One region of the Hansschlegelia sp. genome, then DNA from elsewhere that is predicted to be linked to it. Evidence: predicted binding sites of a transcription regulator. Region 1 holds the regulator's gene; each other region holds the start of a gene.

What was found. Region 1 encodes LexA, which represses DNA repair genes until DNA is damaged. Its sites were predicted from a motif close to TGTTCNNNNTGTGTTCNG; they were not measured.
Region 2: VM780_RS09150 (putative DNA modification/repair radical SAM protein) is a predicted target of LexA. The motif match lies at 1,016-1,033, and genes of this name have one in related genera.
Region 3: VM780_RS09205 (DNA repair protein) is a predicted target of LexA. The motif match lies at 1,184-1,201, and genes of this name have one in related genera.

The regions. Positions count from the first base shown of each region.
Region 1 is NZ_DATLJK010000004.1:51,435-53,694, forward strand. It holds gene VM780_RS01660 (ComEC/Rec2 family competence protein) at 1-514, shown strand, start outside; gene lexA (transcriptional repressor LexA) at 508-1,221, opposite strand; gene glp (gephyrin-like molybdotransferase Glp) at 1,349-2,260, opposite strand, start outside.
Region 2 is NZ_DATLJK010000013.1:176,124-178,383, forward strand. It holds gene VM780_RS09150 (putative DNA modification/repair radical SAM protein) at 1-980, opposite strand, end outside; gene VM780_RS09155 (peroxiredoxin) at 1,083-1,568, opposite strand; gene VM780_RS09160 (protein-disulfide reductase DsbD domain-containing protein) at 1,626-2,260, opposite strand, start outside.
Region 3 is NZ_DATLJK010000013.1:185,203-187,462, reverse strand. It holds gene VM780_RS09210 (DNA polymerase Y family protein) at 1-423, opposite strand, end outside; gene VM780_RS09205 (DNA repair protein) at 305-1,180, opposite strand; gene rfbC (dTDP-4-dehydrorhamnose 3,5-epimerase) at 1,782-2,260, shown strand, end outside.

The sequences.
Region 1 (2,260 bases):
GCTCGCGCTGCTCGGCGCCAGCCCGGGCCGGTTCGCCGCCAAGGTCTGGTTTGCGGCCGACGGCTCGCCTGCGCCGACGCGGGACGCCGCACGCGACGTGCGGTGCGACGCCTATGGCTGCACCGCGCCCCTCGCGGGCGGTGGCGTCGTCGCGCTGTCGTGGGACCCGAGGGGACTGGAGGAGGACTGCCGGCGGGCGGCGCTTGTCGTCACGCGCCTTGACGCGCCGGCGGCCTGCGCGGAGACGGCGGCGGTGGTTGACCGAAGAATCCTCGCAGCGACCGGCGCGCTGAGCCTCACGCGCTCCGGCGATGGCTTTTCGGGCGTCGCCGCCCTCGACCCCGCGGGCTCAAGGCCATGGACGCGCCAGCCCCCGACGCCGCCTCCGGCCGCCGCTGCGCGTCTGGCGTTCGCCCCGACGGCGCCCGTCAAGGACCTCAGGCCTCCGCCGGTCGACCCCACCGGTTCCGCCGAGGCGGAGGAGGAAGACGAGACCTCTCCGGACGATCAGTAGCGGCGGATCAGCCCGACGAGCCGTCCCTGGATGGCGACGCGGTCGGGGCCGAAGATCCGCGTTTCATAGGCGGGGTTTGCGGCTTCAAGCGCGATCGAGGCGCCGCGCTTCCGCAGCCGCTTCAAAGTGGCCTCTTCCTCGTCCACCAGCGCGACCACGATGTCGCCCGTGTCGGCGGTGTCCTGACGGCGGATGAGGACGAGGTCGCCATCCAGAATGCCGGCCTCGATCATCGAATCGCCGCGCACCTCGAGAGCGAAGTGCTCGCCGGTCGACAGCAGGTCCGGAGACACCGCGATCGTGTGGCTCCTGGTCTGGATCGCCGAGATCGGCACGCCGGCGGCGATCCGGCCCATCACCGGCACATGCACGGCCGAGCGCCGATCTTCGCCGTCGTCGTCGTTCGAAGAAGCGGGCTTGAGCCGCCCGAGATTGCCTTCGATCACGCTCGGCGAGAACCGGGGGGTCGGCCGCGTGACCGAGGGGGCCGCGGCCTCTGGCAGCTTCAGCACTTCGAGCGCGCGCGCCCGGTTCGGCAGGCGCCGGATGAAGCCGCGCTCCTCGAGAGCCATGATGAGCCGATGAATGCCCGACTTCGACTTGAGGTCGAGCGCCTCCTTCATCTCCTCGAAGGAGGGCGGCACGCCGGCCTCCTTCAGCCGCTCATGAATGAAGCGCAGAAGCTCGTACTGCTTGCGGGTCAACATGGGCGGGTCCGCGACGGTGCAAAACAAATCATGAACAGAAATCTACCTGTTCTAGATGTGTTCTGCAACAGTTAACGTTCGGTTCATGCCGGGGCGGACGTCGGGAATCCGCTCCTGCGCTTCGGCTTCAGAGCGGATGCGGCAGAGGCAGAATCATGCAGGGATCGCCCGCCCGGGCAGCGGCCGCGCCGGCCGGGCGAACGAGCAGGCATTCGGCTTCGGTGAGCCGCCGCAGCATGGACGAATCCTGCCGCGGGAAGCCAGTCGCGACGGCGACTCCATCCGGATCGAAGGTCAGGGCGGCCCGCAGATAGTCTTCGCGATGGTCGTTGGCCGGCATGTCCCGGCCAAGCCGCCCCGGGATGATCTGCGGCTCGATGTCGGCGCGCCCCGAGAGACGCCGAAGCGCGGGCATCAAGAACAGCACGGCGCAGACGATGGCCGAGACGGGATTGCCGGGAAGGCCAAGCGCCAGCATCTCGCCCCGCCGCCCGGCCATCATCGGCTTGCCGGGCCGCATCGCGATCTTCCAGAAGTCGAGCGCGACGCCGCAGGCCTCCAGCGCCGGCCGGACGAGGTCGTGGTCGCCCACGGAAGCGCCGCCGAGCGTGACGAGGACATCGGCCCTCTCGTCGATGGCGCGCTCGATGGCGGCGCGGATCGCCGCTGGATCGTCCGGCGCGACGCCGAGATCGAGCGGCAGGCCGCCTTCGCCGGTCACGGCGGCCGCGATCGCAAAGCCGTTCGATGCGAAGATCTGGTCCGGGCCAGTCTCTGCGCCGGGTAGGGCGAGTTCGTCGCCAGTGGCCAGAATCGCCACGCGCGGCCGCCGCGCGACGGGGACCGAGGCGTGGCCGAGCGCCGCGGCGAGCGCGAGATCGCGCGCCCCGAGCCGCCGGCCCTCGGGCAGCAGTGTCTCGCCGGCCGTAAAATCGAGGCCCGCCCGACGGACATGGCGGCCGACCGGGACCGCCTCGTGCGCGACCACCTCGTCGCCCTCGCGCGCGGCGTTCTCCTGGAGGAGAACCGCGTCCGCCCC
Region 2 (2,260 bases), on a different contig from region 1:
ACATCGAGCGGAAACCGCTCCCGATGGCGCAGCGCCCAGGCGAGCTTCGGATCGACCGCCAAGTCGAGCATGCCGCCGCCTTCGGTGATTTCGTCGACGGAGAAGCCGTAGAAACGCATCAGCCAGTCGGCCTGGTAGAGCCGGTGCTCCCGGACGAGCGGCGGCGCCTGCAGCGGCAGGGTGGCGCTCGCGTCCGGGATCGGACTGAAGGCCGAATAGTACACGCGCTTCAGCCGGTAGGAGCCGTAGAGGCTTGCGGAGGTTCCGAGGATCGCTCGATCGTCGGACGCGTCCGCCCCGATGATCATCTGCGTGCTCTGGCCGGCGGGCGCGAACCGGGGCGCGCGCCGCTCGGCCTTCGCCTCTTCGATCCGGCCGCGAAGTCCGGCCATCGTGCGGCGCACCGCCCGGATGTCCTTTTCGGGCGCGAGCTGCTTCAGCGCGGTCTCCGTCGGCAGTTCGACATTGATCGACAGCCGATCGGCGTAAAGCCCGGCCTCAGCGAGCAGCTCCGGAGATGCGTCCGGGATCGTCTTGAGATGGATGTAGCCCTTGAAGCCGTGCTCCAGCCGAAGCGTGCGGGCGATGCGGACGACCTGCTCCATCGTATAGTCGGGGCTTCTCACGATGCCGGAGGAGAGGAACAGGCCCTCGATGTAGTTCCGCCGGTAGAAATCGAGGGTCAGCTTGACCACCTCGGCCACCGTGAACCGCGCCCGCGGCACGTTGCTGGAAGAGCGGTTGACACAATAGAGGCAATCGAACGCGCAGGCGTTCGTCAGCAGAATTTTCAGCAGCGAGATGCAGCGACCGTCAGGGGCGTAGGAGTGGCAGATGCCAGCGCCTTCCGTCGAGCCGAGCCCCTGTGGACCCGCGCCTTTGCCGCCTGCCGAGCTGCGCTTGTCTGTTCCGCTGGAGGCGCATGAGGCGTCGTATTTGGCCGCGTCGGCCAGGATCGCGAGCTTGCGGGCGATGTCCAAAACAGCAGGTCCTCCAGCGACGGCCTCCTGTTCTATGTACCCTTTTTGTTCACATCAAGGGGTATGGCGGTACGCAAGCGCCGTTCGCGTACCGCCAAACCGTCAGAGAGCCTCCAGCAGGCGCTCCGCGCTCGAAAGATCGGCTTTGCCCGGCTGGTCCTCGACCGCGAGCTGCGTGACCGTCATGTCGTCGAGCACCATCGCGTAGCGCTTCGACCGGATGCCGAGCCCGCCGGCGGAGGCGTCGAGCTCCAGGCCGATCGCCTTGGCGAAATCCGCGCTGCCATCTGACAGGAACTCGATCTTGCCCTTGGCGCCGGTTGCGTTCGCCCAGGCGTCCATCACGAACGGGTCGTTGACTGCGGTCACTGCGACGACCTCGACGCCCTTGGCCGCAAGCGCGTCCATGTTGTTGAGGTAACCCGGCAGGTGGTTCTTGTGGCAGGTCGGCGTGAAAGCGCCCGGAACTGCGAACAGCACGGCTTTTTTCCCGCCGAAAATTTCGTCCGCCATGACGGTTTCGGGGCCGTTCGGCCCGAGGCGGCGGAAGGTGGTGTTCGGCAGCCTATCGCCGACTTTGATCGTCATGGCCGTCTCCTGAGGATCGCGAAGCCGCCGTCGCGGCCTCCAAGAAGTTCGCGAGACTTAGGACCTCGGCTTTATGGCGTCGAGGGGCACGCGCGTCTCGATCGCCTTGCCGGCGGCCACGAGCGTAAGACGAAGGCCCGTTGCGGGCGGATCCGGCTCGTCCAGAGGGATTCGGAACGCCGCGCGCCCCGAGGCTGGCTTCTCTATCAACTCGGGCGCCGCGACATACGCGCCGTCGCCAGTTTCGGCGAACAGCTGCGGCGCGCCGCCGCCTTCAGGAGCGGCGACCTCTATCCGCAGCGCCGGCGCATCGGCCTCAGGGATCTGGGTGACGGAGGCGATCGCGACCGACGCCTTCGCGCCGAGCGGCTCCAAAACGGGAAGTTCGGCGGCGGCCGCCCGAACTTCCTCAAGCGCTGGCCCCGGCTTGGCGCCATCCGGGGCGAGCTCGAGCTGCGCCTCGGCATGCGTCGGCACGCAGATCCGTTCGCAGACGCCGTAATCCGCCACCAGGCGAAGCGTCACCGGCGCAGCCGGGTCTCGAGGCACGATACGGACCGGCAGCGTCACGGCGCCATGGTAGACATTCGTCACCCCGTCCTCGTCCGTGTTCCGTTCGGGAGCCGGATAGGAGATCGAGGCGGACTCCAGATTATCCGACCCGGAAAAGTCGAACCTCGGGGGAACGCCGC
Region 3 (2,260 bases), on a different contig from region 1:
GACGAGATCTTCCGCAAGCGCCGCCTCGCCGCCAAAAAAATGCGCGCAGCCCGAGATGTCGAGCGTCAGTCCGGAGGGGGGATCAAGCGCGACGAGCGGCGTGTAGCGGTCGCACCAGTCCGCGACGGCGCCGAGCAGGGCGGCGTCCTCCCGCGGATCGGCGGGTTCGACGCGCAGTTCGGGGCAGACGGAGCGCGCCTGGGTGAGCGCCGTCCCGGCGACGCAGCCGGATGCGGCGGCCCGGGCGTCGACCGCGACGAGGCGCAGCAATCCGCCCGCGCGTTCGACGATCGCCAGCGGGCGCTCATCCGGCGCGCCGCCGGAAAGCGCCTCCCGCCGCCGTACCCGGTCGATCGACAAGGTCGGCAGGGCGAGCGCCAGGATGCGCCGGCCCCGCGCCGACGGATCGACGGCCGGCGTCATCCGCCAAAGCGGCGTCGGGCTTGAGGAGGCGGAAGCGGCCGTCATCGGCCGCCCATTCCAGCGGCCAGCGGCCGAGCGCGCCGAGCCGGTTGCGGACAAGCTCCACCGTGGCGCAAGGACGCCCCCAATCCTCGAGTGCCGGGGCGGCGAGCGGCGCCACCCGCCAGCGCGTTTCGGCGGCCGAAAGCCCGGCCGGCGCGGAGCCGGAGCTGTCGGTCCGCAGCAGCAGCGCCATGACCCCGGACCGGCCGGCGGCAAGCGCGAGCCTGCGGCCCGCCACAAGGTCGAACCGGCTGAAGGCCCCGTAAGGCTCGATCAAGGCGGCGGCCAAGGCGCGGCAGCCGAGCCCCGCTTCCGCCGCCTTGAGCGCGGCGCCCGCGTCCGGCGCCCGGAGCAGCACGATGCGGGCCGGGTCGAGGCCGAGCTCCGCAAGGCCGGGCGGCCAGGGTTCGCCGCTCTCGCGCCCCGCCATGTCCTGCCGGATCCATAACACCGCCCTCCCCTCGCCGATCGCCAGCGCCGCAAGCCCGGCGGCGAACCCGCTCGCGGCCGCCGCCGCGGCGGCCGACGCCGCCGTCACCACATGCAGCGCGCCGCGCCTCAGCCCCCCGCCGAGAACCTCGTCCACCGGCCCGACCCCGAGCGCGACACGGCCTCCGCTTCCCGGCGGCCGTCCGGCTTCGGCCTCGATCCGGGCGAGCGCGCTCCGCAGCGCGCCCAGCGTCTCCTCCGCCGCGCCCATGCCGCTCCGCCACATGAAAGTTCCTGTTTTGTTCTTATGGAATCCTCTCAGGAAGGGAGTCAACCGGCCCCTCGGCAGGTGGTGTCTAGTTTGAATTTCGGGCGCTGGAATTGGCTAGGGACTCAGGCGATTTGGCCACTTGGAAATCTTTGGTACGGTTGCCGATCGGCGAGAGAGAGGACGTGTCTCTCTGGCGACTGGCGGGACGCGCGGTAGTACTCCCGCCACGCCGAGCTCCTCCCTTGGGAGCCGCAGCCTTGCCGAGCTACGCCGCGAGCTTTGAACCGGGGCTATCAGCCCCGCCCATGTTGAAGGCGACCGAGTCTCAGGCCGCGTGCGCGGAGGCCCGGAGCTCGCCGCGAGCCGCCCCCTGTCCGCGTCGTCTCGATCACTGAGGACGATGACGGCGAGGTCGCAAGGTTCCCGGTCAAGCTCTCAGCCGTGAGGCGAGCGGGGCGCTACGGCGTAGAGAATGAACCACTATGACGATCAAGCGGCATTAAAACTCAAACCGAGACACTACCCATCGGCGGCCCGGCGGCCGAACCTGCGCTGGGCCCGATTGCTTCTTCGGCCGTTCCGGCTTAGCGGGTCGAAGCCCCTGACGGAGAGGCCGATGGAATTCGTCCGGCACGCGATAGACGGCGTGGTCGAAATACGCCCGCGTCTCGTTCCGGACGCGCGCGGCAGCTTCTTCGAGAGTTTCCGGCGCTCGGCCTTCGAGGCGGAAGGGCTTCTCGTCGACTTCGTGCAGACCAACCGGTCGCGCTCCGCGGCCGCTGGGACCGTGCGGGGCCTGCATTACCAGCTCGCGCCCGCAGCGCAGGGCAAGCTCGTCTGCGTCCTGCGCGGCGCGGTGTTCGACGTGGCGGTCGATCTGAGGCGGAACTCGCCGACCTTCGGACGGCATGTCGCGGTGACGCTCACCGCCGCCTCGGGCGCGGAGCTGCACATTCCGCCGGGCTTCGCGCATGGTTTTTGCACCCTCGAGCCGGAGACCGAGGTGCTTTACGCTGTCACGAGCTATTATGCGCCGGAGCGCGAGCGCGCGATTTTCTGGGCGGACCCGGCGCTCGGCATCGAATGGCCGGTCGC